DNA from 3 places in the Mesorhizobium sp. WSM4846 genome. Region 1 is predicted to be linked to each of the others. Evidence: predicted binding sites of a transcription regulator. Region 1 holds the regulator's gene; each other region holds the start of a gene.
What was found. The regulator HrcA, encoded in region 1, represses chaperone genes, less so after heat shock. The targets are predictions, from matches to a motif close to GTTAGCACTCNCNNNNNGNGAGTGCTAAC.
Positions count from the first base shown of each region.

Region 2: AC0L15_RS06770 (co-chaperone GroES) is a predicted target of HrcA. The motif match lies at 1,325-1,353, and genes of this name have one in related genera.
Region 3: AC0L15_RS22980 (co-chaperone GroES) is a predicted target of HrcA. The motif match lies at 1,425-1,453, and genes of this name have one in related genera.

Region 1 is NZ_JBVVPZ010000013.1:48,855-52,126, forward strand. It holds gene AC0L15_RS13670 (VOC family protein) at 1-108, opposite strand, end outside; gene rph (ribonuclease PH) at 116-832, opposite strand; gene hrcA (heat-inducible transcriptional repressor HrcA) at 968-2,083, shown strand; gene AC0L15_RS13685 (hypothetical protein) at 2,166-2,363, shown strand; gene cysK (cysteine synthase A) at 2,602-3,272, shown strand, end outside.
Region 2 is NZ_JBVVPZ010000005.1:62,017-65,288, reverse strand. It holds gene groL (chaperonin GroEL) at 1-834, opposite strand, end outside; gene AC0L15_RS06770 (co-chaperone GroES) at 935-1,273, opposite strand; gene AC0L15_RS06765 (hypothetical protein) at 1,520-1,792, shown strand; gene AC0L15_RS06760 (DUF1488 family protein) at 1,789-2,055, shown strand; gene AC0L15_RS06755 (DUF3168 domain-containing protein) at 2,698-3,108, shown strand.
Region 3 is NZ_JBVVPZ010000031.1:27,179-30,450, reverse strand. It holds gene groL (chaperonin GroEL) at 1-897, opposite strand, end outside; gene AC0L15_RS22980 (co-chaperone GroES) at 955-1,272, opposite strand; gene AC0L15_RS22975 (usg protein) at 1,648-1,935, shown strand; gene AC0L15_RS22970 (DUF982 domain-containing protein) at 2,049-2,279, opposite strand; gene AC0L15_RS22965 (hypothetical protein) at 2,455-2,673, opposite strand; gene AC0L15_RS22960 (Hsp20 family protein) at 2,919-3,272, shown strand, end outside.

The DNA.
Region 1 (3,272 bases):
GTCGACCTTGCCCAGCAGATCGAGCCCGAGCACATCGGTGTAGAATTTTTCCGCGGCATCGAGGTCGGTGACGTAGAGCGCTGATTCGAGGATGGCGGAAGGAGTCATGACAGGGTTAAGCTACAGCCATCTGCTGCAAGCTGACCAGTCGCGTAATACCTTTCTTGGCCAATTCCATCAGCGCCGCAAATTGCGCTTCCGAGAAAGGCTCGCCCTCGGCCGTGCCTTGTATCTCGACAATGCCGCCCTTGCCGGTCATGACGAAATTGGCGTCGGTGCCGGCCGATGAATCCTCGAGATAGTCGAGGTCGATGACCGGCTGGCCGTCATGGATGCCGCAGGAGATAGCCGCGACATGGTCCTTCAGCACCTTGGCGACGCTGGCCATCTGCCGGGCTTCCATCCAGCGCAGGCAGTCGTAAAGCGCCACCCAGCCGCCGGTGATCGAGGCGGTGCGCGTGCCGCCATCGGCCTGGATCACGTCGCAGTCGACGGTGATCTGCTGCTCACCCAGTGCCTGCAGATCGACCACTGCGCGCAGCGAACGGCCGATCAGCCTCTGGATTTCCAGTGTGCGGCCGCCTTGCTTGCCAGCCGAAGCCTCGCGGCGCATGCGCTCGCCGGTCGAGCGCGGCAGCATGCCGTATTCCGCCGTCACCCAGCCCTTGCCGGAATTGCGCATCCAGCCCGGCACCTTTTCCTCGAGGCTGGCGGTGCACAGCACGTGGGTGTCGCCGAACTTCACCAGGCACGAGCCTTCCGCGTGCTTGGAGACGCCGCGCTCAAAGGAGATGGCGCGCATTTCGTCGAACTGGCGTTTGGAAGGGCGCATTCAGGCTTCTTTCTTGTCGTTTTAGGAGTCGTGGCCGGCTTGTAGCCGCACGCGACGAGAGGCGCAAAGGAAAATGGACCAGTTGCGCGGGCGCGGCCGATGTCTATATCCTTGGGCCGGAGGTATTTGGCTCGAATGACCAAGGCAGTCGATCCCGGTTCCCAGTCGGCGGCAGCGCTCCAATCCCCCGCGCTTCAATCGCCCGCCCTTCAATCGCTCGACATGCGCTCGCGCGACATCTTTCGGCGCATTGTCGATTCCTATCTGAAGGACGGCGAGCCGGTCGGCTCGCGCAGCCTGTCGCGTATCCTGCCGTCTTCGCTTTCGCCGGCCACCATCCGCAATGTGATGAGCGATCTCGAGCATCTCGGCCTGATCTACGCGCCGCATATCTCAGCCGGCCGATTGCCGACCCAGGCCGGCCTGCGCTTCTTCGTCGATGCCTTCATGGAGCTTGGCGACCTCTCCGACGAGGAGCGCCGCACCATCGAGGCGCAGGTACGCGCCTCCGGCTCTGGTGCGACGCTGGAGCACATGCTCACCGAGGCCAGCCAGATGCTGTCCGGCATGTCGCGCGGCGCCGGCCTCGTGCTTGCCGCCAAGAACGAGGTGGCGCTCAAGCATATCGAATTCATCCAGCTCGAGCCGAACAAGGCGCTGGCCGTGCTGGTGTCGCAGAACGGCGACGTCGAGAACCGCGTCGTCGACCTGCCCGCCGGCATCACCGTCTCGCAACTGCACGAAGCCTCGAATTTCCTCAACGCCCATATCCGCGGTCGCACGCTGGCCGAGGCGCGGGTCGAGATCGCCCGCATCAAGGAAGAGACCAGGGCCGCCCTCGACACGCTGTCGCAGGATTTGGTCGAGAAGGGCCTTGCGGTCTGGGCAGGCGCCGAGAGCGGCTTGCCGGCGCGTCTCATCGTGCGCGGTCGCGCCAATCTGCTGGAAAATGTCACCGCCCAGGCCGACATCGAGCTGCTGCGGCATTTGTTCGAGGATCTGGAGACGCAGGACGGGCTGATCCAGCTTCTCGACCTCGCGGAGGAAGGCTCCGGCGTGCGCATCTTCATCGGCTCGGAGAACAAGCTGTTTTCGCTGTCGGGGTCGTCGCTGGTCGTGGCGCCCTATCGCGACAAGGACGCCCGCGTCATCGGCGCGCTCGGCGTCATCGGCCCGACCCGGCTGAACTATGCACGCATCGTGCCGATGGTCGACTATACCGCGCAGCTTATTTCCCGCATGCTGCGATAATGCATGTCGCCCAAAAAACCGAAGCGTGTCGCACGGATCCCTTCCAACGCGACACGCTTTAGGGAACCTCAAGGAGAAAAAAATGGCGCTGGAATCATTCAAGGCTCAGATCAGCCTGTTGCTCGAGCAGATGATCAACCAGCCCGAGGATCAGCATGAAGTGCAGGAGCAGTTGCGCGAAAAGCTGGGGGAGATGCGCGCCATGGGTCTGCCGCTGCCGGCCGATCTCGTCGCGCTGGAAAAGCGCCTCGACGACGATTTCTACGCCGCCGGGAACTGAGCCCCAAAAATTCAAGGACGGCAAGCCGACCGGTGTTGCGGTGGCCAAAGGACGGCGCTGGCCTCGCTGAGGAGTCACCTGCGGGCGAGGATGCATTCAGCATGCGACCCGTCGGATATTTTCAAACGGCAGGCTAGCTTGCGCGGCCGAAGGCTTTATCCTGCCTGGTCGAGACTTAGTTGCCTGACTCACTTGATTGCCTGACCCTTGCCCATCTGACCTCTTGGGAGCGAAACCAATGAACAAGCCCGCCACCACCGTGCCTGTGCCCGGCCGCGGCCGCATCTACAATTCGATCACCGAGACGATCGGCGACACGCCGCTGGTGCGGCTCGACAAGTTCGCCGGGGAAAAGGGCGTCGTCGCCAATCTGCTGGCCAAGCTCGAATTCTTCAACCCGATCGGCTCGGTCAAGGATCGCATCGGCGTCTCGATGATCGAGGCGCTGGAGGCATCGGGCAGGATTGCGCCCGGCAGGACCACGCTGATCGAGCCAACCTCGGGCAACACCGGCATCGCGCTCGCCTTCGCCGCCGCCGCCAAGGGCTACAAGCTGATCCTGACCATGCCGGAAACCATGTCGGTCGAACGCCGCAAGATGCTGGCGCTGCTCGGCGCCGAACTGGTGCTGACCGAAGGGCCGAAAGGCATGAAAGGCGCCATCGCCAAGGCCGACGAGCTGGCCGCGACGCTGCCCGACGCCATCATTCCGCAGCAGTTCGAAAATCCCGCCAATCCGGAAATTCACCGCCGCACCACGGCCGAGGAAATCTGGAACGACACTCATGGCGAAGTCGACATCTTCGTCGCCGGCATCGGCACCGGCGGCACCATCACCGGCGTCGGCCAGGTGCTGAAGCAGCGCAAGCCTTCCGTGCATGTCGTCGCCGTCGAGCCGGAAGCCTCGCC
Region 2 (3,272 bases), on a different contig from region 1:
CGCCTTGACGGCCGCAACCTTGAGGCCGCCTCGCAATTTGTTGACGACCAGCGTCGCAAGCGCTTCCCCTTCGACGTCCTCGGAGATGATCAGCAGCGGCTTGCCGCTTTGCACCACGGCTTCGAGGATCGGCAGCATCGCCTGCAGATTGCCGAGCTTCTTTTCATGGATGAGGACGTAAGGGTCCTCCAGCTCGGCGCGCATCTTCTCGGCATTGGTGACGAAATAGGGCGAGAGATAGCCGCGGTCGAACTGCATGCCCTCGACGACGTCGAGTTCGGTGTCGGCGGTCTTGGCTTCCTCGACGGTGATGACGCCGTCATTGCCGACCTTGTCCATCGCCTTGGCGATCATGGCGCCGACGGTGGTGTCGCCATTGGCGGCAATGGTGCCGACCTGCGCGATTTCACCGGAAGATTTGACCTTCTTGGCGCGTGCCTGGATTTCCTTGACGACAGCGGTAACGGCAAGGTCGATGCCGCGCTTGAGGTCCATCGGGTTCATGCCGGCGGCAACGAATTTGGCGCCCTCGCGCAAGATGGAAGCGGCAAGCACCGTGGCGGTGGTGGTGCCGTCGCCGGCAAGGTCGTTGGTCTTCGACGCCACTTCGCGCACCATCTGCGCGCCCATGTTCTCGAACTTGTCGGAAAGCTCGATTTCCTTGGCTACCGCCACCCCGTCCTTGGTGATGCGCGGTGCGCCATAGGCCTTGTCAATGACGACGTTGCGGCCCTTGGGGCCGAGCGTCACCTTGACGGCGTTGTTGAGGATTTCGACACCACGCAGCATGCGGTCACGCGCATCGGTGGAGAATTTGATTTCCTTGGCAGACATCTTTTTTCCAGTTCGGTTGGTTGCGGCAGGGCGCTGTCAGCACCGCCTGAATCAAAAATTTGGAGCGTCCTTTGCGCGTCCAAGACGCGCGGCGCTCCAATCAGGCGGCCTTCTTGGCAGCCCCGGTCTTCTCGATGATGCCCATCTCGCTCTTGTCGATGATGCCCATGATGTCGGCCTCCTTCATGATCAGAAGGTCCTCTCCGTCAATCTTGACCTCGGTGCCGGACCATTTGCCGAACAGGATGAGGTCGCCGGCCTTGACATCGAGCGCGATCAGCGCGCCGCTTTCGTCACGCGCGCCCGGCCCGACGGCGATCACTTCGCCTTCCTGCGGCTTTTCCTTGGCATTGTCCGGGATGATGATGCCGCCCTTGGATTTGGTGTCGCTTTCGGCGCGCCGAATGACGACGCGATCGTGGAGTGGCCGGAATTTCATGGAAACTTCTTTCTGGGGCCGGCTTAGGCGGCCGCTCCCTTCTATAGGCGCGTTAGCACTCGAAAGATAGGAGTGCCAAAAAATATTCGTTGGCCGCCGTAAAACATTGAATAGTATTATTTTGCCTTTTCGCTTCAGAAATTTGCTCGATCAAAAATAGGTCAGAATTTGATTTTTCCACATCGAGTGACTATTTTAAGGGAGAAAATCATTTTCATCATTGCAGCCAATAGGAGGTTTTAATCGATGGCGGAAGTTAGCCAGAACATCATGGAAAAAGCCGAAGCGCGCTTCATGGAGAAGCAGAAGAAAACCGCGGAACGCAACCAAGCAACGGCCGAATATGTTTCAGAGGCCAAGGCCAGGACCATTAAGACGGCAAGATTGCGGGCGTTGCGGCTGGCCAAGGAAGAGGCCGACCGCGCCGCGGAGGCCCTCAATCCCGTCGCCCCCAAGAAAAAGCGGGCGTCGCGGGCGATCAAGAAAGCAGACGTTGCATCAACGGAGGTCAAGTCATGAGCCTGACATTTCCCAATCGAAGCCGCAGCTACGACGAGGCGGGCAAACGCATCCGCTTCGTCGGCCATGACGGCATGTTCCAGATTTCCTTCTCCGTCGCCACGGATGCCATCTCGAAGGCAGAGTCAGGGACACCAACTGCAGAAGCCACCTATCTCGCCGCCTTCGATACGGCTTCCAGCTCCATCCACGACGTCGCCAGGAATGCCTATGACCGAACCCGCAAGAGCATATATGTGCTGACCGCGGCCGATTTTCGTTAAATCCCGAACGTCATCGCGTTCAGGGCCAACGCGCCAGATCCGATCCAGGCGCACGAATGTGCCGAGTGAACCTAGCGGCAGGATCAGGGCTTGCTCTCCGCCTTTGCCCGTCGCTTGACGTCTCGGCTGTTCAGCCGATCCGACCATCGCGTCTGCATCGCGCGTGTTCATGCCAACCAAGACCTGGTGCTTAAGCTCGACGGCTGCGTTTCCGCCCCCGATCGATGAATGCGATTGGTCAGGCCTGCGTGATGTAGAACACTGCCGCCAGGACAAGGACCGTCCAAACGACGACGAACAGCTTCAAGGCTAGGCCTCCGTATGAAGACAGAAAGGGACACAATGTTCTTAATGCTTTTCGACATGGTCGGCGCCGCCGCAACGACGACTGGCGTCTTGATCCCAAGCTTTCCGAAAACAGGCAGCAGCGATGGCTCGCGCACGAAAACAACCTCGAAGGTCTGGAGAAACAAACACTCCATAGCACCGTTTTTCAAACGCCTTGCATGTCAAATGAAAGGTGTGGGTAGCCACCTGAGATCCCCCTGATCTGGCGCAGCAACCTCAACGCGGCTACGCTGCAAGCACGAATCGTTGACGGCACAAAGGCCTGTTCAACCGCGACGGGCGAGGGAGAATACAATGACCGCGCCGGCTGCCGCGTTGCAGAAGGCCTTGTTCCAGGCGCTGGACGCTGACGGTTCCCTGTCAGCGGCGCTGGGCGGCGCAAAACTATTCGACCATGTCCCGGAAAACATCCCGTTTCCCTATGTGACGTTCGGCCGGACCAGCGTCTATGATTGGGTAACAGGCAGGAAGAAAGACGCCGAGCAGCTTTTCACTCTGCATTTCTGGTCGAAATCCGAGGCCAGGAAAGAAATGCTCGACGTGATGGACATGGTCAGCGCCCGCCTCCAGGATGCGGCGCTCGCCCTCGATGAGCATCACCGCGTCAATCTCAGGCTCGAATTCACCGAGGTCCGTTACGACGAGGATCTTTCAGCCTGTCACGGGCTGCTGCGCTTTCGTGCCGTGACGGAAGAAAACGCCTGACGCGCTTTCAATAAGGCTGCAACACAGTCTAGACTGGCGCCTGGATTTGCCGGGTTGGGGCGGCCAAATCACCGGGGTTGGTTGTGTCGCATTTCAGGGGGTGAGACAGGCATGTGTTGCAGGCAATGTTCATATCACGTTCAGCACCGATGCGTTAGGACGCT
Region 3 (3,272 bases), on a different contig from region 1:
CGTGCCGCCGGTCAGGATGGCAATGTCTTCCAGCATCGCCTTGCGGCGGTCACCAAAACCCGGCGCCTTGACGGCGGCAACCTTCAGTCCACCGCGCAGCTTGTTGACGACCAGCGTCGCCAGCGCCTCGCCTTCGACATCCTCGGCGATGATCAGCAGCGGCTTGCTCGATTGCACAGCGGCTTCGAGCACCGGCAGCATGGCCTGCAGGTTGGACAGCTTCTTCTCGTGGATCAGCACATAGGGCTCTTCGAGCTCGACGCGCATCTTGTCCTGGTTGGTGATGAAATAGGGGCTGAGATAGCCGCGATCGAATTGCATGCCCTCGACCACTTCGAGCTCGGTCTCGGCGGTCTTGGCCTCCTCGACCGTGATGACGCCCTCATTGCCGACCTTCTGCATCGCTTCGGCGAGGAAGCGGCCGATCTCCACATCGCCATTGGCCGAGATGGCGCCGACCTGGGCGATCTCGTCGTTCCTTGTCACCTTGCGGGCATTTGCCTTGAGTTCGGCGACGATGGCGTCGACCGCCTTGTCGATGCCGCGCTTCAGGTCCATCGGGTTCATGCCGGCGGCAACCGCCTTGGCGCCTTCCTGGACGATCGACTGCGCCAGAACGGTAGCGGTCGTCGTGCCGTCGCCGGCGACGTCGCTGGTCTTCGAGGCGACCTCGCGCACCATCTGCGCACCCATGTTCTCGAACTTGTCCTCAAGTTCGATTTCCTTGGCGACGGTAACGCCGTCCTTGGTGATGCGCGGGGCGCCGAATGACTTGTCGAGGATGACATTGCGGCCCTTGGGACCGAGCGTCACCTTCACCGCGTCGGCGAGGATGTTGACACCGCGCAACATCTTCTCGCGGGCTTCGGTATGGAATTTCACATCCTTGGCAGCCATTGGATAACTCCTTCAAATAGGCAGCTTACGTTGACTGATGGCTTGTTCAGGCCCCGCTCAGGCGGCCTTCTTTTTTATCTGGTCGGTCATTTCAATCACGCCTAGCACATCGCTTTCCTTCATGATGAGCAGGTCCTCGCCATTGAGCTTGATCTCGGTGCCCGACCATTTGCCGAACAGGATGCGGTCGCCGACCTTGACGTCCAGCGGCTGCAGCTGTCCGCTATCGTCGCGCGCGCCGGGGCCGGCGGCGATGACCTCGCCTTCCTGCGGCTTCTCCTTGGCTGTGTCAGGAATGATGATGCCGCCCGCGGTCTTCTCGTCGACCTCGATGCGGCGGACCAGGATACGGTCATGCAATGGACGGAACGCCATGTCGTTCTCCTCATGGGACAAACAGATTTTCTTGGACCTCCCTTCGCAGCCGACCAGTGGGTCGGTGCGACGGTGCGCGACCCCTGCTCAGGCATCACGCGCCTATCGAATTAGTCTGCCTATCCAGCCTTTCAAGAGGACGCCGAAAAAATTTTAGCACTCGCCATTGTCGAGTGCCAACGCACCGTAATACGCACTGTAATAATGGCGCTATTCCAGGATTTGAAACGATGGATGCGGCTTGAAATCGGGGCTCAACCTTCCGACATCATCGTCGATCCCGGCACCGTCTGCCGGCGGCCGGAACCGATGAGGAAGTGGAAGCGTTTTCCCCCGCGGAGGATGGACGCCTGATCGTTCGGAAAGGAGACGAGCATGGTCGGTAATGAGTTCCAGGTCAGCAACGAGTTCCGGCTCCAGATGCAGGGTTTTGGCCTGACGACGGCAGAGATCCATTATCGTCTTCCCGACTATCGGGACCTGCTCCAGCTCTTCATCTGGCAGCAATACGACATCGCCCCGGATTTCCCGACGCTGAAGCATTTCCTCGAATTTTGGGAACGTGAGATCGAGGGCCCGCTGCATTCTGTGCGCGTCGCCCATCACCGTCTGATTCAGCCCTCCGAATGGCGGGCGGTGGACGGCGTCATTACGCTGCAGTGAAATAGAAAAAGGCGGCGCTTTTCATGAATGGCGCCGCCTCTGCAGCACAGCGCGTCCGCCCCGGCTTCAGGTTCCCCGGTTTCAGGTTCATTGGCGTTCAGGTGGATTGGCGTTCAGGTGGATTTACGTCCCGTGACCAGCAGTCCGGCGGTGCGCGCCGCCTTGACGAAGGCGGTTCGCGCGTCGCGGGCGGTGCGCCAGCCGTCGAGCGCGTCGCCGCAGGCGCGATAGGTTGCGCGCCAGCTCCGGCCGCGCGCCCGGTCCGGCCATTGCTGCATGCATTCGATGGCTTCCCAGCTGCTGGCGACCTTGCGCTCTCCGACGGATTGGAGCTTGAGCGTGATCGGCTCGGAGAATTGGGACGTCGTTAATCACTTCCTCCTTTTTTCTTTTTGAGAATAACCAGGAAGGCGGCCCGATCGGCGCCCGACTGACGAGATGGTTCGTCTAGCTGCACGCTTCAAGACCTCCCCCGGCTTAGCCTTACTTGCCTCCAGCCCTGCTTGCCGAAACCCGGCGCTATATGTCGTCGTCCGGCGGTTCGAGAAGTCCGATCAGCGTCGCCACCCTTGCCGACGGCAGCGGGCGGCCCTCGTTGACCAGCGCCTCATCGGCGCCGACCCAGGCAAAGGCCTCGCGCAACTCTTCGATCGTCGCGCCGGTCGAGGCGATGTCGGCGATCACGGCGTCGTCGACCGGGCCCAACACCGAAATGATGTCGTCGCGTGTCATGGTCATGATGTCCTCCATGCGGCGTGCCGGCGCGACCCTCAAACGACGGTTGAACCGGCATTGCCAGCAGAATCGGGGCCAGTACAATCCGGCAACAAAAATTCTGGCAGCGGGACAGAATCTGGGTCTTGATTTCGGCCTGACAATAACCAAATGAAAATTGCCGGTTGCCGACTGGGACCGGCAGAACCCAGGGAGCGCCAAGCTCTTTGGCGTCCCTCGTACTATGTTGCTCCATGGAGGATGTAGCTATGAGAACCGCATTCGACTTTTCCCCGCTCTATCGGTCGAGCATCGGTTTCGACCGCATCTTCAACCTGCTGGAGAACGCGCCGCAGGCAGTCGAAACCTGGCCGCCCTATGACATCGAGCGAAGCGACGAGAACACCTATCGGGTGAGGATCGCCGTCGCCGGCTTTTCCGAGAACGATCTCGACATCAGCCACGAGCCGAACCTTCTCATCGTCTCTGGCGAGCGCAAGGAACACGACGAGGTGGAATATCTCCATCGCGGCCTTCCGGTGCGACCGTTCACACGGCGCTTCGAGCTTGCCGATCACATGACGGTCACCGGCGCCTCGCTCAACAACGGCCTGCTGACGATC